One region of the Neobacillus sp. SAB-20_R2A genome, then DNA from elsewhere that is predicted to be linked to it. Evidence: predicted binding sites of a transcription regulator. Region 1 holds the regulator's gene; the other holds the start of a gene.
The links. The regulator CtsR, encoded in region 1, represses protease genes until heat stress. The targets are predictions, from matches to a motif close to ATGGTCAATAAAGGTCAAACA.
Positions count from the first base shown of each region.

Region 2: the regulator CtsR is predicted to act here: its motif matches at 3,440-3,460, upstream of V5M37_RS08415 (ATP-dependent Clp protease ATP-binding subunit).

Region 1 is NZ_CP145895.1:94,719-105,045, forward strand. Features, by position in the region: rRNA gene V5M37_RS00505 (23S ribosomal RNA) at 1-1,905, shown strand, start outside; rRNA gene rrf (5S ribosomal RNA) at 2,145-2,261, shown strand; gene V5M37_RS00515 (CtsR family transcriptional regulator) at 2,505-2,966, shown strand; gene V5M37_RS00520 (UvrB/UvrC motif-containing protein) at 2,987-3,535, shown strand; gene V5M37_RS00525 (protein arginine kinase) at 3,538-4,620, shown strand; gene clpC (ATP-dependent protease ATP-binding subunit ClpC) at 4,625-7,066, shown strand; gene radA (DNA repair protein RadA) at 7,176-8,558, shown strand; gene disA (DNA integrity scanning diadenylate cyclase DisA) at 8,562-9,635, shown strand; gene V5M37_RS00545 (PIN/TRAM domain-containing protein) at 9,830-10,327, shown strand, end outside.
Region 2 is NZ_CP145895.1:1,685,166-1,695,492, reverse strand. Features, by position in the region: gene V5M37_RS08445 (AAA family ATPase) at 1-598, opposite strand, end outside; gene V5M37_RS08440 (hypothetical protein) at 716-910, opposite strand; gene V5M37_RS08435 (YkvS family protein) at 1,145-1,333, shown strand; gene V5M37_RS08430 (DUF6254 family protein) at 1,392-1,511, opposite strand; gene V5M37_RS08425 (lysostaphin resistance A-like protein) at 1,638-2,252, shown strand; gene V5M37_RS08420 (GerAB/ArcD/ProY family transporter) at 2,279-3,328, opposite strand; gene V5M37_RS08415 (ATP-dependent Clp protease ATP-binding subunit) at 3,532-5,685, shown strand; partial or broken gene V5M37_RS08410 (transposase) at 5,962-6,151, opposite strand; gene V5M37_RS08405 (M3 family oligoendopeptidase) at 6,479-8,173, opposite strand; gene V5M37_RS08400 (MarR family winged helix-turn-helix transcriptional regulator) at 8,269-8,709, opposite strand; gene V5M37_RS08395 (hemerythrin domain-containing protein) at 8,894-9,421, opposite strand; gene V5M37_RS08390 (hypothetical protein) at 9,645-9,992, shown strand; gene V5M37_RS08385 (ferredoxin family protein) at 10,118-10,327, opposite strand, start outside.

The DNA.
Region 1 (10,327 bases):
GCCCAGACCACCAGCTAAGGTCCCAAAGTATACGTTAAGTGGAAAAGGATGTGGAGTTGCTTAGACAACCAGGATGTTGGCTTAGAAGCAGCCACCATTTAAAGAGTGCGTAATAGCTCACTGGTCGAGTGACTCTGCGCCGAAAATGTACCGGGGCTAAACGTATCACCGAAGCTGTGGGTGGACACCTTGTGGTGTCCGCGGTAGGAGAGCGTTCTAAGGGCGTTGAAGCTAGACCGTAAGGACTGGTGGAGCGCTTAGAAGTGAGAATGCCGGTATGAGTAGCGAAAGATGAGTGAGAATCTCATCCACCGTATGCCTAAGGTTTCCTGAGGAAGGCTCGTCCGCTCAGGGTTAGTCGGGACCTAAGCCGAGGCCGAAAGGCGTAGGCGATGGACAACAGGTTGATATTCCTGTACCACCTCTTTATCGTTTGAGTGATGGGGGGACGCAGGAGGATAGGGTAAGCGCACTGCTGGATATGTGCGTGCAAGCAGTTAGGCTGGTGAATAGGAAAATCCGTTCACCTTAAGGCTGAGCTGTGATGCCGAGGGAATTATAGTACCGAAGTTCCTGATTCCACACTGCCAAGAAAAGCCTCTAGCGAGATAAAAGGTGCCCGTACCGCAAACCGACACAGGTAGGCGAGGAGAGAATCCTAAGGTGAGCGAGAGAACTCTCGTTAAGGAACTCGGCAAAATGACCCCGTAACTTCGGGAGAAGGGGTGCTTTTTGGGGTGAATAGCCCCGAAGAGCCGCAGTGAATAGGCCCAGGCGACTGTTTAGCAAAAACACAGGTCTCTGCAAAGCCGCAAGGCGAAGTATAGGGGCTGACGCCTGCCCGGTGCTGGAAGGTTAAGAGGAGGGGTTAGCGCAAGCGAAGCTCTGAATCGAAGCCCCAGTAAACGGCGGCCGTAACTATAACGGTCCTAAGGTAGCGAAATTCCTTGTCGGGTAAGTTCCGACCCGCACGAAAGGCGTAACGATCTGGGCACTGTCTCAACGAGAGACTCGGTGAAATTATAGTACCTGTGAAGATGCAGGTTACCCGCGACAGGACGGAAAGACCCCATGGAGCTTTACTGTAGCCTGATATTGAATTTTGGTACAGCTTGTACAGGATAGGTAGGAGCCTGAGAAACCGGAGCGCCAGCTTCGGTGGAGGCGTCGGTGGGATACTACCCTGGCTGTATTGAAATTCTAACCCGCACCCCTCATCGGGGTGGGAGACAGTGTCAGGTGGGCAGTTTGACTGGGGCGGTCGCCTCCTAAAGTGTAACGGAGGCGCCCAAAGGTTCCCTCAGAATGGTTGGAAATCATTCGCAGAGTGTAAAGGCACAAGGGAGCTTGACTGCGAGACCTACAAGTCGAGCAGGGACGAAAGTCGGGCTTAGTGATCCGGTGGTTCCGCATGGAAGGGCCATCGCTCAACGGATAAAAGCTACCCTGGGGATAACAGGCTTATCTCCCCCAAGAGTCCACATCGACGGGGAGGTTTGGCACCTCGATGTCGGCTCATCGCATCCTGGGGCTGTAGTCGGTCCCAAGGGTTGGGCTGTTCGCCCATTAAAGCGGTACGCGAGCTGGGTTCAGAACGTCGTGAGACAGTTCGGTCCCTATCCGTCGTGGGCGCAGGAAATTTGAGAGGAGCTGTCCTTAGTACGAGAGGACCGGGATGGACGCACCGCTGGTGTACCAGTTGTCTTGCCAAAGGCATCGCTGGGTAGCTATGTGCGGACGGGATAAGTGCTGAAAGCATCTAAGCATGAAGCCCCCCTCGAGATGAGATTTCCCATAGCGTCAAGCTAGTAAGATCCCTGAAAGATGATCAGGTTGATAGGTCAGAGGTGGAAGCGCGGTGACGTGTGGAGCTGACTGATACTAATCGATCGAGGACTTAACCAAAATCGAAAAGCGGAAGCGGCCGGTTAGCAACGTATGGCCTGGAGGGCTTTGACTGAGATAAAGGAAACACGATGAGCGCTAGCGAATCGATGTTGACTTATCGTAGGGAAAAGACCGAAGGACACTAGTTGCTGGACGCTGGAGCTAGACAATTATCAAAGTAATAAGGTGAACTCGTTTTTACTAAACTTCTTCTGCGTTATCTAGTTTTGAGGGAATGAAACCTCTAATTCAATAGGTCCGGTAGCAATGGCGAGAAGGTCACACCCGTTCCCATCCCGAACACGGAAGTTAAGCTTCTCAGCGCCGATGGTAGTTGGGACGCAAGTCCCTGTGAGAGTAGGACGCTGCCGGGCAAATAAAAAGACAACCTGAAAATGGTTGTCTTTTTTGTGTTGTAAAGTGCGAATGATGCACAAGAACCGTCCCTATGCATCACAATCCTTCAAATTTAGTAGTTTTTTCCCATCAATCATAGGTTTCGCAACCGCGAGATTTGGAGAAAATCATATAATAGTGAATCGTTGCATCTGGAAATAAAATTGAGTATAATTAATGTCAAATATAGTCAAAGTCAGATGGTGCAAGGGGGTGGGAAGATGAGAAACATCTCCGATATTATCGAGAAATATCTGAAGCAGGTTTTGGATATGAGTGAAGAAGATATTGTGGAAATCAAACGCAGCGAGGTTGCTGATAAATTTCAATGTGTTCCTTCACAAATTAACTATGTCATTAACACCCGATTCACGATTGAACGGGGGTATGTCGTGGAAAGCAAACGGGGCGGGGGCGGATATATCCGGATTATTAAGGTGCAGTCTCATGATTCGGCCCAATTGATTGACCATTTGCTGTCACTTATCCATAGCCGTTGCAGTCAGGCAAGTGCGGAGGATGTGATTGGCCGGCTTATTCAGGAAGAGATTATTACAAAAAGAGAGGCTAAAATCATGTTAAGCGTAATTGACCGATCTGTTTTGTATATTGAACTTCCATACCGGGATGAATTAAGAGCAAGAATGTTAAAGGCAATGTTAACATCTTTGAAATATAAATAATATAGCCAGAGGGTGAAAGTATGATTTGCCAAGAATGTAATCAAAGGCCTGCGGCACTCCATTTTACAAAAATTATTAATGGTGAAAAGACGGAAGTGCACCTTTGTGAAAAGTGTGCTCAGGAAAAGGGCGATATGTTTATTTTTAATGGTGAATCAGGGTTTTCTTTTAATAATTTATTAGCAGGTTTATTAAATTTCGACCCGGCATTTCAACAGCCAACCGAGAGCCCGTTTCAACAGGCAGAAATCCTGCAATGCCACCATTGTTCCATGACATTTCCACAGTTTTTGAAAGTAGGACGCTTCGGCTGTTCCCACTGCTATGAGACCTTTAAAGAACAATTAAAACCTGTTCTAAGGCGGCTTCATGGCGGAAATTGGACCCATAACGGGAAAATTCCAAAAAGAGTTGGCGGGGCCATTTATCTCCGCAAGCAAATTGATGAACTGAAAAACTTGTTAAGAGAATCTATTATCCATGAAGAATTTGAAAAGGCCGCAACCATCCGCGATGAAATCCGTCAGCTGGAGAAAAAATTAGCGGCTGGTCATGAGGGAGGGGAATAACGGTGTCGCTCGAACGTTTTTTAAATCAAGCGGTCAGCTCCTGGATGAGTGAGGAAGGGCCTGAATCCGATATTGTCCTCAGCTCGAGAATTCGCTTGGCGCGAAACTTGGAAGCATATAAATTCCCAACTCTTTTTTCACATGAGGAAGCTAAACAGGTTATTAATGAGCTGGAGGGCATTTTGGAAACTTCCAGCCTCCGAAACTTTGGGCATTTGGAATTGCTGAAAATAGATGAGATGCAGCCGCTGCAAAAGAGGGTCTTGGTTGAAAAACATCTAATCAGCCCGCAATTGGCAGAGGATTCACCATATGGTGCCGTTTTATTATCCGAAAATGAAGAAGTTAGTATAATGATTAATGAAGAGGATCATATACGGATTCAATGCCTATTTCCTGGGCTGCAGCTAAAAGAAGCATTAGATGCTGCCAATGAAATTGACGATTGGCTTGAAGGTCATCTCCAGTATGCTTTTGATGAAAAATACGGCTATTTAACAAGCTGTCCAACAAATGTCGGCACTGGCCTTCGGGCATCGGTGATGATGCATTTGCCGGGTTTAATTTTAACACAGCAGATTAACCGGATTATTCCAGCCATCAATCAATTAGGGTTTGTGGTTCGGGGAATTTACGGTGAAGGAAGTGAAGCACTCGGCAATATTTTTCAAATTTCCAATCAAATTACCCTTGGAAAATCTGAAGAAGACATGTGCCGCGATTTAATGGGGGTTGTCAGCCAGTTAATTTCACAAGAAAGGTCGGCACGTGAAGCATTACGCAAAACTTCGAACATACAATTAGAAGACAGGGTGTTCAGGTCCCTAGGGGTCCTAACCAACAGCCGGATTATTGAAACGAAGGAAGCTGCAAAGTGTTTATCGGATGTTCGTCTTGGAATAGATATGGGATATATAAATTATGTATCAAAGAACATCTTAAATGAATTGATGATTTTAACGCAGCCTGGTTTTCTTCAGCAATATGCTGGAGGACCATTAAGACCGCATGAAAGAGACATAAGGCGGGCGGCATTAATTCGGGAACGTTTTATAATGGAATCTAAAAATATTGGTGAGGAGTGATAGTATGATGTTCGGCCGTTTTACTGAAAGAGCACAAAAGGTTCTAGCTTTAGCACAGGAAGAAGCAATTCGTCTTGGGCATAACAACATAGGAACTGAGCATATTTTATTGGGATTAATCCGCGAGGGTGAAGGGATTGCAGCTAAAGCTCTTTATGGACTTGGATTAGGCTCAGATAAGATTCAAAAAGAAGTGGAAAATTTAATTGGCAAAGGGCAGGAAGCCTCACAGATTATTCACTACACTCCGAGAGCCAAAAAGGTAATTGAACTTTCAATGGATGAAGCACGCAAACTAGGACATTCCTATGTCGGGACAGAGCATATTCTGCTTGGACTGATCCGTGAGGGAGAAGGGGTGGCAGCCCGAGTCCTTAATAACCTTGGGGTAAGCTTGAATAAAGCGCGCCAGCAGGTATTGCAATTATTAGGCAGCAATGAGAGCGGCGGGCAGCATGGCGGAGCATCTGCCAGTGCCAATACGCCTACACTTGACAGCCTGGCAAGAGATTTAACAGCCATCGCCAGGGAAGGCAGCCTTGACCCAGTGATTGGCCGCAGCAAGGAAATTCAGCGTGTAATCGAGGTGCTGAGCCGCCGGACTAAAAACAACCCGGTATTGATTGGCGAGCCTGGGGTTGGTAAAACAGCTATTGCGGAAGGCCTTGCCCAGCAGATTGTCAATAATGAGGTGCCAGAGATCCTTCGCGATAAGCGTGTCATGACACTTGATATGGGAACAGTAGTTGCGGGAACCAAGTATCGCGGCGAGTTTGAAGACCGTCTGAAAAAAGTAATGGATGAAATCCGCCAAGCCGGAAATATCATCCTGTTCATTGATGAATTGCACACATTAATCGGTGCTGGCGGGGCGGAAGGTGCCATTGATGCTTCCAATATTTTAAAACCATCGCTTGCCCGTGGCGAGCTGCAATGTATCGGGGCGACAACCCTTGATGAATACCGCAAATATATCGAAAAGGATGCTGCCTTAGAGCGCCGCTTCCAGCCGATTAGGGTGGATGAGCCGACTGCGGAAGAATCCGTTCAAATTTTAGAAGGGCTGCGTGACCGCTATGAAGCCCACCATCGTGTCTCCATTACCGATGAGGCGATTGAAGCAGCGGTAAAGCTTTCCGACCGTTATATCTCAGACCGTTTCCTGCCTGATAAAGCGATTGATTTAATCGACGAAGCAGGGTCTAAGGTTCGTCTTCGTTCCTATACCACTCCGCCAAACTTAAAAGAGCTGGAAGTGAAGCTCGAGGAAGTGCGGAAGGAAAAGGATGCAGCCGTGCAAAGCCAGGAATTCGAAAAGGCGGCATCATTAAGGGATTCAGAGCAGCGCCTGCGTGAGCAGCTTGAAGAAACGAAGAAAAGCTGGAAGGAAAAGCAGGGCAAAGAAAATAATCAAGTAACAGTTGAGGATATTGCCAGCGTTGTATCGAGCTGGACGGGAATTCCGGTTTCTAAACTTGCAGAAACAGAAACAGCGAGACTGCTTAACTTAGAAGAAATCTTGCATTCTCGCGTGATTGGTCAAGAAGAGGCAGTTTTGGCTGTATCCAAAGCGGTCCGCCGTGCGAGAGCAGGATTAAAAGATCCAAAGCGGCCGATTGGCTCCTTTATCTTCCTTGGACCAACCGGGGTCGGGAAAACAGAATTAGCCCGTGCCCTTGCTGAGGCAATGTTTGGCGATGAGGATGCGATGATCCGGATCGATATGTCGGAATATATGGAGAAGCATTCGACATCCCGCCTTGTCGGTTCCCCTCCAGGCTATGTAGGATATGAGGAGGGCGGACAATTAACCGAGAAAGTCCGCAGAAAGCCATATTCAGTTGTCCTTTTGGATGAAATTGAAAAGGCGCACCCAGATGTGTTTAATATCCTGCTCCAGGTATTGGAAGATGGCCGCTTAACCGACTCGAAGGGAAGAACAGTCGATTTCCGCAATACAGTTCTGATTATGACATCTAACGTCGGTGCGGAAGCCCTGAAGCGGAATAAGTATGTCGGCTTTAATATCCAGGATTCTGCCCAGGACTACAAAGACATGAAGGGCAAAGTTATGGAAGAGCTGAAGAAAGCATTCCGTCCTGAATTCCTGAACCGGATTGATGAAATAATCGTCTTCCATGCACTTGAGAAAAAGCATTTGGAGGAAATTGTTACATTACTATCTGATCAGTTAATTAAGCGATTAAAGGAACAAAAAATAGAAATCGAACTAACTCCGGCGGCAAAAGGGAAAATTTCCGAAGAAGGCTATGACCCTGAATATGGGGCAAGACCGCTTAAACGGGCCATTCAAAAACATATTGAAGACCGCCTGTCGGAAGAGCTGCTAAAAGGGAATTTATTGACCGGCCAGCTTGCTGTTATTGACGTCGAGAATGGTGAATTTGTCGTCAGATCAGCTGAGCAAACGAGTTTGGCAAAATAATTATGTAAGATGAAACCAACTAAGGGAGGTACACGTAAATAATGTTAAATCGTGTACCTCTTTTTCCATGTAAGGGAACGTCTTTTTCGCACAGAGAGGAAGAGCAAGAATGGTAAAGCGAAAAACAAAATTCATGTGTCAGGACTGCGGATATGAGTCACCAAAATGGATGGGAAAATGCCCAGGATGCGGCGGCTGGAATCGAATGGTCGAAGAAGTAGAGGTTACCGGGGCGCAAAGACGGGGAGCATTTGCCCATTCTCAGGGCGGTTCAGGCATTCTTTCTAAACCGGTTCCGATTACTTCGATTGAAACGGTCAGCGAGCCGAGAATCCATACTGACTTAAAGGAATTGAACCGCGTTCTTGGCGGCGGAGTTGTTAAGGGGTCATTAGTATTAATTGGCGGCGACCCGGGCATCGGAAAATCAACGCTTCTTCTGCAAGTATCTTCACAGCTAGCAAATAAGGATCATCAAGTATTGTACATATCCGGTGAGGAATCCTTACGGCAAACCAAGCTTCGGGCGGAACGGCTGAACATCGCCTCGCCAAATTTAATGGTATATGCGGAGACAAACCTTGAGGAAATTAACAGGACCATTGAAAGCACAAATCCAAGCTTTGTCATTATCGATTCCATCCAAACGGTTTACCACCCGGAGGTTACCTCAGCACCCGGTAGTGTTTCTCAGGTTCGCGAATGTACGGCTGAATTAATGAGAATTGGCAAAACGAAAGGCATTGCCATCTTTATTGTCGGGCATGTTACAAAAGAAGGGTCGATTGCCGGTCCTAGGCTGCTCGAGCATATGGTGGATACGGTCCTTTATTTTGAGGGTGAAAGACACCATACCTATCGAATTTTACGTGCTGTAAAAAACCGCTTTGGATCCACAAATGAAATGGGAATTTTTGAAATGAAGGAATTTGGCCTTGAAGAGGTCGAAAATCCATCGGAAATTTTTTTGGAGGAGCGCTCTAGAGGTGCGGCAGGATCGACTGTTGTCGCTTCGATGGAAGGGACCCGGCCTGTTCTTGTGGAAATCCAAGCACTTATTTCGCCCACCAGCTTTGGGAATCCGAGAAGGATGGCAACAGGGATTGACCACAACCGAGTACCGCTCTTAATGGCTGTTCTAGAGAAGCGGGTCGGAATGCTCCTCGCCAATCAAGATGCCTATTTAAAGGTTGCCGGCGGAGTGAAATTGGATGAACCGGCCATTGATTTGGCGATTGCCGTAAGCATTGCTTCAAGTTTTAGGGACAAACCAACAAGGCCGACAGATTGTATTATTGGGGAGGTCGGCTTAACGGGAGAAGTGAGACGGGTTTCAAGAATCGAGCAGCGTGTTCAGGAGGCTGCCAAAATGGGATTTGAGCGGGTTATCCTGCCAGCTAATAATCTTAGTGGCTGGAATGGGCCAATAGGTGTCGAACTCATCGGTGTTTCGTCGGTCAGCGAGGCGCTGAAGGCGGCTTTGGGAGGGTAGCGGATGGACAATAAGAGATCAGGGGAACTATCCATTCATGATGTAGTACAGTTAATTGCACCGGGTACCCCGATTCGAGAAGGACTTGATAATGTTTTACGGGCCAATACCGGAGGGTTGATTGTGATTGGCTATAACGAAAAAGTAAAAGCGATAGTCGACGGGGGATTTGAAATTAATTGTTCCTTTTCACCAAGCTTTTTATATGAATTGGCGAAAATGGACGGGGCAATCATCTTAAATGAAACCGGAAATAAAATTTTGATTGCTAACGCCCAGCTTGCCCCAGATACTGATATCGCCTCTACGGAAACGGGGATGCGGCACAGAACAGCCGAACGGGTCGCCAAGCAGACAAAAGCGCTTGTGATTGCAATTTCCCAAAGAAGAAATGTTATTACTTTGTATCAGGGGAATTTTCGTTATGCCCTCAAGGACATAGCTGTCATTTTAACAAAGGCGAATCAGGCCATTCAAACACTGGAAAAATATAAATCCGTCCTAGAGCAAAGCATTACCAATTTAAGTATTTTAGAATTTGAGGATTCTGTTACGTATAATGATTTTCTGCTTGTCCTCCACCGCTTTGAAATGGTCTTAAAGATTAAAAATGAACTGCTGGGGTTCCTGTATGAACTGGGGACTGAAGGCAGGTTGATTCGGCTGCAGATGAATGAAATATTGACAGAACTGGAAGAAGAAATGATGCTGATTATGAAGGACTATGCGTTTGATAGAGAGGTAAAACCAAACGAAGTCCTGCAGCGGATGCAGACTATGACGGCGAGCGGGACCATAGACGACATGGTTTTGTTAAGGCTATTGGGGTACCTCGGCTATGTTCACCTCGATGAATACCGAAATCCGTGCGGATACCGGATTCTTAATAAAATCCCCAGGCTTCCTGGTGTCATCATCGAAAATCTTATCAATAACTTTGGAAATCTGACAAATATTCTGACTGCAACAGTTGAAGACCTTGATGACGTGGAGGGAATAGGGGAAATACGTGCGAATAAAATCAAAGAGGGCTTCAAATTAATTAAAGAGCGATTATATACGGATCGTCATCTATAAAACTATTGAAAAAATCTAAAAGGCTATGTTAAAATAAATGTTTTTCATTTATTTGACACTCCCATTTTTCGATGCTACCCTAGATTTTAACGTAACAAATTTGTTTCAAAATCAACACAATTTGGAAAAATAATCTTACTTGCAACGTTTCAATTTTCCTATTGTGTTTATAATGAAAAAGAGGAGGTGAAGGAATGTTAAAACGAATTGTGCAGGCGTGCTTTCTCATTACTGGGGGAACGCTTGGAATTTTGTTTTTGCCACAATTACTTGTTCTACTTCATCTAAATGATAGCCAACTTATCAATAATTCCTATGTCACTGCTATTTTAGGTGCTATTATTTTTTATCTTATAACCTTTTGGGCAGTAGATTACGTTATTAATTTTATTAAATGGGCTGAAGATTCATTAGTAAAGATTCCTGTTACAGATGTTTTATTTGGAAGTATTGGCCTAATATTTGGCTTGTTGGTTGCCTTCTTGATCGGCTTTGCCCTAAATGCCGTACAAGTACCAATCTTAAATGAAGTGGCCCCGATTCTATTGACCTTGTTATTTGGATATTTAGGATTCCAGGTGGGATTTAAAAAACGCGATGAACTTCTCGGTTTGTTTGGCCGAGGTAACGGCAAGAAAAAGAACGCTGAAGAGGAAACAGATAAGGCGGAATTTAAATCTTTAAAAATATTG
Region 2 (10,327 bases), 1.6 Mb from region 1:
AAACGGGACTGACTGGATTCTGCCCTGGATTTACCTGGCCGTTATGCATTATCTGTTTTTCTTCTTCAAATGTAGGATAACCCACCTTTATTTTCATAAAAAAACGGTCCATTTGCGCAACAGGCAACGGGAAAGTCCCTTGCTGGGATTCTACCGGGTTTTGCGTTGCGATGACCATAAACGGCTCATTAATCGGAACAGTAATACCGTCAATCGTGACCTGTCGCTCTTCCATAACCTCTAATAAACTGGATTGTGTTCTCGGAGTTGCTCGATTAATCTCATCTGCCAAGACAAGGTTAGCCATTATTGGCCCCGGGCGAAGCTCAAATTCCTGAACCTTTGGATTAAAAAATTGGATTCCCGTGACATCACTCGGAAGAACATCGGAGGTAAACTGGATTCTAGAAAAGTGTCCGCCAATTGCTGCTGCAAAACTTTTCGCAAGCATGGTCTTCCCCGTCCCTGGCACACTTTCAAGTAAAATATGCCCATTAAACAATAAAGAAATTGCCATCAACTCTACTTCCAAATCTTTTCCGACAATTACTTTACTAATCTCCTGCTTTAATGATTGGATATTTTCTATTAAGGCCATTCCCTCAGCTCCCTGGAAGTTTCTTCTATATATGTAGTCCTTTTATTTTATCAAATTTTTCCACTTTTCCAAACATACTGGTAAAAAAAGAACCCTATTATAAATGGGTTCGTTCCTTTAACTTCTCGGCTCTTTTAAATATTGGTAGAGAACATCTCCATTCCGCTGAGCAATGCCGCGGAAGTGTTTAAAATCTTTTCTTTTTACCAGCACCTGACGGAAATCCATAAATTCCCCAACGTTAACGTAATATTCGGAAAGCTCTCCGTTCATAAGACGATTTAAGATATCGTTAACTGTTTCTTCCCTCATTTTTCAGCACCTCTTTCCACTTCCTTATTTTAACGTAAAAACCTAATTTAAAGCTAATTTCATCCCTAAATATGAAAACGTTACCATAATCTAATTATATTTCCAGAATTTTTTTACAAAAACATATAAGAAATTAACTAAATTGTAACATTAACACCTTTACGAATTTGGAAAAATAGTGCAAACTGTTATTTAAATAGTTTTTAAGTTTGCTAGATAAAGGAGAGAGGAAATTTGAAAAAAGCAGAGGTAGGAAATATCATCGAATTTCGCGGCGGACTACAAGGGATTGTTGAAAAGGTGAATGAAAATTCTGTAATAGTTGACTTAACATATATGGATAATTATCGTGATTTAGAATTAGATCAGCGTACAGTTGTTAATCATAAAAATTATAAGGTTGTTAAAGAAACCGCTTACTAATTATTTGAAAAGGCAGAATGCACACTGCCTTTTCTTCTTTTTTATACCGGAAAACCGTTTATTTTCCTTGGTCCGTTTCCTTTGAAAGTTCTTTAAACGATTTAACTTTGCCATGAGGATTTTGATCCTGCTTTCTGACCGTCCATTCACGTTCCTTTTGACTTTGTGATTTACTCATTCTCTTCACTCCTTTCTCGATTATATTTTTTTCATTTAAAGATATTCTTATCAGCGTAATTGGATAAAATGTATATTGAAATCTTTTCCTTTACATATTGAGTTATGATCTTCGAAGGAGCCTATTATGGAATTAAAACGAACCCTGGATTTACGTCTAATTACCGGATTGATTATCGCCCATGCCCTACTCTTTTTTTCTTTTCATGATAAGGCGATATTTTGGTACATTTTTTCCGGTTCCATCCTAATACTAATCGCCTTTTCCACGTTTCAGGGAGACGTGGAAGATGAGGCCACTTTTATCAAGTATTTATTTTTAGGTGTCATTTCCGGTTTGCTATTATATTTGCTGTTTTGGATTGGCTATCAGCTGTTCGAGATGGCCAATTCAGGCTTTAAAAAAGATGTAAGACGTTTGTACAGATGGTTTGCCCCTTCGTTATTCTGGCACTATTTAGCCTTAATTTTAGTGGCAGCACCTGGCGAAGAAATGTTCTGGAGAGGGTTTGTCCAAAAAAGACTGTTAAAATACCTCAAACCGTACGTCGCCATTATTTCTAGCTCTATATTATATGGGTCAGTCCATATTTATTCGGGGTCCTTTTTACTAATGTTCGCTGCCTTCGTCTCTGGTCTTGTCTGGGGGTTTTTATACTTTTGGAAAAAAAGCATGCCCCTCGTTATTGTTTCTCATATCATTTTTGACATGATGATGTTCATTTTTCTGCCACTAACATAAAAGCAGCTGACCTGAGCAGCTGCTTTTCAATTTCTTTCTGGGGGTGTAAATGGCTTCATCCACAGGAGAATAAAAAAACTCATGCAAATATAACCGAACAACGGATAGAGGTAGGACAAAAGTGTTCCATAATTCACCAAGCTAATTAAGTAAGATACTGTAAAAATAGCCGTTACAGAAACTAGCGTCGGTACAGGCATATATTGCTTTAACTGCCGGTCGAGACCAAAAACATTCCCAATAACTGAAGTAAAAATTTCTCCATAAATGATAAGAACAAAAATCCAATAGAAAAACGGGGCTAAATTTCTCATAATAACGGCCATCGGAATTTCATATAATTCCAGGTTTGGGAGCATGATTAATGTAAAGTGGCTGGCAATTAATATTACCGTCAAAGCCACACCACCAAGAATTCCCCCCCATTTGATCGTCCAATCGTCCTTCACTTCTGATGCAATCGGCACTAGTACCGCTTGAGCAAGTCCAAGATTCAAGGCAGCATACGAAAATGGTGCAATAACGCTTTTCCACCCATCAGAAGCATGAGGAATATACAAAAATTGCTCTAAAAAGTTTGGCATTTGCAAAGACAAAAGCATTAAAATCAAACTAAACCCAATCATTAAGGGAACTACAAAGGTATTGACAGCAAAAAGCCCCTTAGTACCTACAAGCATCACCAAATAGGATAAAAAAATGGTGATAAACACCCCCGCATTTTTTGGCAATCCAAGCTGTTCTTCAAAAACAGCTCCTGCTCCTGCCAGCATAACGGCACTTACCCCAAGCAGCATAAATAGCATAAAAAAATTGATGATGCCTCCAGCCCATTTTCCAAATAAATAATCATTAAATTCCTGGTACGATTTTGCATTAATTTGCGCAGCGATCCTCATCAGTTTTGAACCAATTACAACGAAAAGATAGCCGCTCATTAATATACTTATAAAGCCAAAGAAACCAAACCGTGAGAAAAATTCCACGATTTCTTTTCCTGTAGCGAATCCTGCTCCAACAACAGTCCCCACATAGACTGCCGCTATTTGAAAAGCTTGATTCCAGCTTTTTTTCACATCATCTCCCCCTTATCACAAATATATGACCAAAGGGACAAACAATGACGAGCTTTTTCTCGTAAGCTTATTTTCCTATCATGGAAAAAATTTCACCAAGCGAAAGACTTGAAAGTCAAAAAAGGTCAGAGTATACTATGGTCATAAGGTCAAATATAGTCAAAGTCAAATTGATAAAAGCTAATAACAAGGAGGTTGTTTACATGCTTTGTCAAAAATGTAATCAAAATCAAGCAAATGTACAATTAAACATGAATGTTAATGGGCAGCGTCATGATTTGAAACTTTGCCATGAATGCTATACAAAGGAGAAAAATGCATTAGGTGCAGGCTTTGGAATGAATAAGAACCCATTCAACGGTTTTCCATTTGAAGAGCTTTTTGCTAGCAAAAACTTTTCCCAAGGCCACATTCCAAATGGTCAATTTAGTCCGGCAGTTGAGAATAAAAACGGCCGCGGCGGCTTTATCGATCAATTTGGCCGTAACCTCACACAAATGGCTAAAGCCGGCTTGATTGACCCGGTTATTGGCCGTGATCACGAGATTAAACGAGTCATTGAGGTATTAAACAGAAGAAATAAAAACAATCCTGTGTTAATTGGTGAACCTGGTGTTGGTAAAACGGCAATTGCGGAAGGTCTTGCCTTAAAGATTGCCGATGGCGATGTACCAGGCAAACTGCAAAATAAAGAAGTTTATTTATTGGATGTAGCTTCTTTAGTTGCCAATACCGGGATCCGCGGTCAATTTGAAGAGCGGATGAAGCAGTTAATCGCTGAATTGCAGGAGCGGAAAAACATCATTTTATTCATTGATGAAATCCATCTGCTTGTTGGTGCAGGCTCTGCTGAAGGCTCTATGGATGCCGGCAATATTTTAAAGCCGGCCCTTGCCCGCGGTGAACTTCAGGTTATTGGTGCTACGACATTAAAAGAATACCGCCAAATTGAAAAAGATTCAGCCTTAGAACGCCGCTTCCAGCCTATTCAGGTTCAAGAGCCTGATACAGATGCAGCCATTGCCATCCTTAAAGGGATTCAGAAAAAATATGAGGACTTTCATGAGGTCAATTATTCAGACGAAGCCGTCCACGCTTGTGTGACCTTATCGCAGCGCTATATTCAAGACCGCTTCCTGCCTGATAAGGCGATAGATTTATTAGATGAATCAGGTTCAAAACTAAATCTAACTACAGATTATCGGAATAATGAACAAATCGAGGCCCGTCTTAAGGAAATTGCCGCTAAAAAGGAAACAGCATTAAAAAAAGAAAACTATGAACTGGCAGCAAAGCTTCGTGATGAAGAAACACAACTTGAAAAGGCATTAAATAGTGCCTCAAAAACGGAGCGACCAGTTGTTTCAGTTTCCGATATCCAAAAAATTATTGAAGAAAAAACTGGGATTCCGGTCGGTAAACTTCAAGAAGACGAGCAGTTTAAAATGAAATCACTGGAAGAGAATTTGAATAAAAAGGTTATTGGCCAGGAACAAGCCGTTCAGAAGGTCGCAAAAGCTGTTCGCCGCAGCCGTGCCGGTTTAAAAGCAAAAAATCGTCCGATCGGGTCCTTCTTATTTGTCGGTCCAACAGGTGTTGGTAAAACAGAATTATCTAAGACTCTTGCAGAAGAATTATTTGGCACGAAGGATTCGATGATTCGACTTGATATGAGCGAATACATGGAAAAACACAGCGTATCAAAATTAATTGGTTCTCCTCCAGGTTATGTCGGCCATGAGGAGGCTGGTCAATTAACCGAAAAAGTCCGCCGTAATCCATATAGCATTATTCTCTTGGATGAGATAGAAAAGGCCCATCCTGACGTCATGCATATGTTCCTGCAAATACTTGAGGACGGACGTCTTACTGACAGCCAAGGAAGAGTGGTAAGCTTTAAGGACACCGTAATTATCATGACAAGTAATGCCGGCGTTGGCCACAAAAACATTCACGTTGGCTTTGGAACATCCAATGCTGTGGAAGAAGCTAGCATCCTTGACTCTCTTGGCAGCTTCTTCAAGCCGGAATTTTTAAACCGCTTTGACAGCATCATTGAATTTAAACCACTGGATAAAGAGCATATCTTATCTATTGTCGACCTAATGGCTTCTGAGTTGCAAGAAACATTAAAAGAACAGAACATTGAACTAACCATTTCAGTAGAAGCGAAAGGAAAATTAGCAGAACTTGGCTACCATCCTTCATTTGGTGCTCGTCCATTAAGACGTGCCATTCAGGAACAGCTCGAGGATAAAATTACTGATTTTATTTTAGACCAGCCAGATGCTAAACATCTTTCTGCTATTTTAGAAGATGGCCAAATCAAAGTTGTCACTGAAAAGGTGACAGTTTAAAAATAAAAAGCGAAGCCCTACGTCTTCGCTCAGATTGTCGAGAAAGGGTATTTTTCTCGGCAATTTTTTATTTTGTCCAAACCTAAAATACCAAACTTTTAATGTTTATCCCTGCTAATGGGCCTGTTGATTTCCGCTCCGGGCACTCGCTTTCCGCGGGGAGCTCCTGGAGCCTCCTCGGCGCTTTTGGCGCCTGCGGGGTCTCCACTCCAGTGACCTCTATATCCCGCAGGAGTCAAGTGCCCTCCGCTCCAATCAACAGGGAGGCAAATCAACCTAAGTATTGCTGCACACATTTTCCATCCTTGATAAGTGCGTTGCAACCTTTTTCATATTTTGGCAGGCTGCAGTAAGAAGAGCCTGTTCTCTTACATTATTCACTCCCTGTAACCGGCAATTGCGAAGCCCATTGCAGCTCTTTTGAATCTGCGAAGCTTCGCTCAATTTTTTCCTTTCTAAATCTATAAAGCATTCTTCCTGATTTAGATAAACGATTTTATTAGAGTTGAGGGACTTAATCGAATACACCTGTTGATTGGCGCGGAAGGCACGAAGACTCCTGCGGGAGTACGGGGCAGGGGAGACCCCGCAGAAGCGTAGCGCCGAGGAGGCTCCCCGTCACGCCCGCGGAAAGCGAAGTGCCTGGAACGCCAATCAACAGACTTATTGAAAAGCAATATATTAATAATATTATAACAAATTAACGCGGTGAATCATAAAAGAAAATGGATAAAATAAAAGGCTGTCGATAGTTTCTCGACAGCCTGAGCGAAGCCCTGCGGCTTCGCTTTTTTTATAGATTTTTATCATCAACCGAATTCAGCCAATTCTCGATTTCACCAACAACAGATTCTACACAGCCGGTTTTAAATGGTGATATTAAATTGGCTGCTTCCACGAGTTTAGTAAATGACATAGAACCGCCAAGCTTACAAAGCTTGACATAGTCTGCCCATGCCTCTTGATGATTCTCCCTTGACCGCTTCCAGAATTGGAAAGCGCAAATTTGCGCAAGCGTATAGTCAATATAATAGAACGGTGAATTATAAATATGTCCCTGACGCTGCCAGAAACCGCCGTTCTCCAGATACTCATTGCCATCATAATTCTTATGCGGCAAATATTTTTTCTCAATTTCCCGCCATTTTTGCTTGCGCTCTGTTGGCGTGGCTTCTGGGGTGTCATAAACCCAGTGCTGGAATTCATCAACGGAAACTCCGTATGGAAGGAATAAGAGCGCATCACTAAGATGAGAAAACTTATATTTATCAGTGTCTTCTTTAAAGAATAGCTCCATCCATGGCCAGGTGAAAAATTCCATACTCATCGAATGAATTTCACATGCCTCATAGGTTGGCCAGTTATATTCAGGTATTTCAAACTGACGGCTCGAATAAACCTGGAAGGCATGGCCTGCCTCATGCGTCAGGACATCAATATCACCAGAGGTACCATTGAAATTTGAGAAAATGAATGGCGCTTTATGATTTTCAATGTATGTGCAGTAGCCCCCGCTTGCCTTCCCCTTCTTGGCAACAAGGTCCATCAGATTATTTTCCATCATAAAGGTAAAAAATTCTCCGGTTTCCTTTGAAAGATCCTGATACATTCTTTGTCCGTTCTCAATGATCCATTCAGGACTACCCTTCGGTACAGCGTTTCCGGTCTCGAACACAAAGCCCTCATCATAGAATTTTAATTTATCGAGGCCAAGCCGTTCCCGTTGCCGCTCTTTTAGCTTAGAGGCAATTGGAACAATAAAGTCCTTTACCTGCTGACGGAAATTAGCCACCATCTCGGCGTTGTAATCGGTTCTCATCATGCGGTTATAACCAAGCTCGATAAAGTTTTTATAACCCAAGGCGTGAGCAATCTCGGTCCGCACCTTTACCAATTCATCATAAATCCGGTCAAACTCCGCTTCATGCTCTGCAAAGAAGCCAAATTTCGCCGTGCTGGCGCGTTTACGCATCTCCCGGTCTGTCGATTCAATAAACGGGTCGATTTGCGCAAGTGTACGCTCTTCCCCTTCAAATTCGATTTTCGCCGATGCAACAAGCTTGGTGTATTCTGACGATAATCGGTTTTCCCTTTGCAGCAAAGGAACAATTTCCGGTTTAAACGTCTTTAGCTGACTTTCAGCAAGGGCGAAAAGCTGAGCGCCCCATTTATTTTCCAATTGCGGGCGGAATTTGGAATCAACCAAAGCCTGATAATATCCTGTGATTAACCCTTCCACCTCAGGCTGGATTTCATCCATGTAATCCTGCTCATTTTTATAAAATTCATCATTCGTATCAATGGTGTGGCGAATATTACAAAGATTGAACATCGTTCCCAAGTCATTTCTCAGTTGATTGATTTCATTCATGGCCCCGCTCTGCTTTTCCACTGAGTCAGCGTTTTTGAAACGCTCCAATGCTTCATTAAATTTTGCCCGAACCTCGTCTAAGTTAGGTCGTATGTATGTATACTGTTCAAAGCCCATGAAAAAACCCCCTTTTTCATTTTTTTTGGCTATATTCATTTCGACACTATTGATTAATATTCCTTTTTGCAAAAAAAATACGACTAAAAGCCGTATTAAAATTTTCCTGCAGGCAGACCTAATTTTTTTAACAGGTCAATTGCCTCCAGCTTTTCGGAATCAGATAAACTTGACATAAGCTTATCAATTTGTTGGGCATGTTCAGGAAAAATATCCTGAATCAAATTTTTCCCCTCATCTGTTATTTGTGCAAAAATGACACGTCTATCTGTCGGGCAGGCACTCCTTCTCAATAATCCCTTTTGTTCCAGCTTATCGACAACATACGTAATACTTCCACTCGCAAGCAGGATTTTTGCACCAATTTGTTGCAGCGGCTGGTCGCCTTTGTGGTAAAGTAGCTCTAATACGGCAAACTCAGTTGGGTTTAGACCGCTTGCTTGGATCACTTTATTAACGTGTTCATTAATGGCTTTATAGGCTCTAGAGAGAACAATAAATAGCTTTAGCGAAACGGCTGTTGAATCTTTTTCCATAACAACTCATCCTTTATCTTTATTGGGAAATTGCCTCAAAAGCAAAACACCCATAATATCTCGATTTCAAAATTATTATAAAAAAATTTCGAACCTCTGTCAATTAACGGCAAAGTCACACTTCTTATCCTGAATGTTTATATGATAGAAAAAGTAAAAAGGATGGAATCTATGCCCATCCTTTTTACTTAATTTCTTGAATTCTTTGATATAACTCTTCTTTTTCTTCATCAGAGAGCATTCGCTCGGCCATTGGAAAAAGGACGTTTTCTTCCTTGTTAAAATGCTCCGTTAAAATAAAGTAAGCATTTTGGATGTATCCAGCTAATTTTTTAAATTCATCAGGTGAAGATGGCATGCCTGTTTCCTGCTCAAGAAAGGATTTAATATGTGCTTTTGCTTGGTCATGCTCATACTCCATTACCGCTATTGGTCCAGAAGTTGTCCCAATATAAGTCCCCATCATTGGGAACAGCACACCTTCTTCTCTTTCCGAATGCGGGTCAAGCGCTGCCTGAAATTCTTTTACCTTCATAATTAACTCTTGGAAATTAACTTCTATATCAATATCTTTATCAATTTTTTGGGTTAGGCTGAACAATCCTTCCATTTGGCTTCTTAATGGGGGATGTTCTTCTTTCAATTGCCTTAATCCCTTACTTTTTAGCTCAGCACTCGGCATCCCGCCGAAACCGCTCATACAACTGCTCATTACATTCACCTCTTTCAATCTTCTGCTTTCAGTATAAAAGCGCCATTACAATTTTGTAGTGACAATCGTCACATCTATACCCAAATTACTACTTCCTCATAATATTATTGACAACTTTTTGAAAACGTTTTATTTTTTTGAAAAATTATAACATTTATCACTCAAAAAAATCTTTATAGTTTCATATAATAAAGTTAGATATTATGAAAGGGAGGTAAATATATTGAAAACCCCAAATTATCATGACTTTTATCAAACGGCATTTTTACCAATTGGTGCAAATGATCTTGTTTCGCTTAAGGATACAGATGCCTATATTCCAGAATCCAATTCTACACATTGGCTAATAGCCGTAGAAGGGGTTCAGCTCCCTCAGCCACGGATTTATTATCATTGGAAAGTCAGTATATATCCAGCCGCAAATGACGGCGACTTCAATTGGAAAAAGCCATATTATTGCTCAGAAAATATGGAACAAATGGATCATGCCATAACCCTTGCTTCCTCGCTTGCAGCCTCCTGCAAAAAAGATGAACTTTCCTCGGCAGCCCTTTTAGAGAAAATAAGCTGACCCTGTAAGTACTTACCTTCTAGCTTCACCTTCTTTTTATAATCCCTTGTGAAAAAATATACATATAGTGTAAATTACAATTAGCTAAAAAAGGTGCTGCCTGCAATAGCAAACAGCACCTTTTTTTATGCTAACCTGAAAACAATCCCGTGTCCGCCTTTTGGATATTCCCATTTAATATTTTGGTAAGGGCAGCCAATCCGGCAGCTTCCGCATTCGTGACAGCCTTCATAACCTACCTGCATCCGCGTTCCTTCCCACTTATATACCTCGGCTGGGCAAAATACTGTACAAATTTTATCAGGACATTGGGTCATGCATACGTCATGATCTAG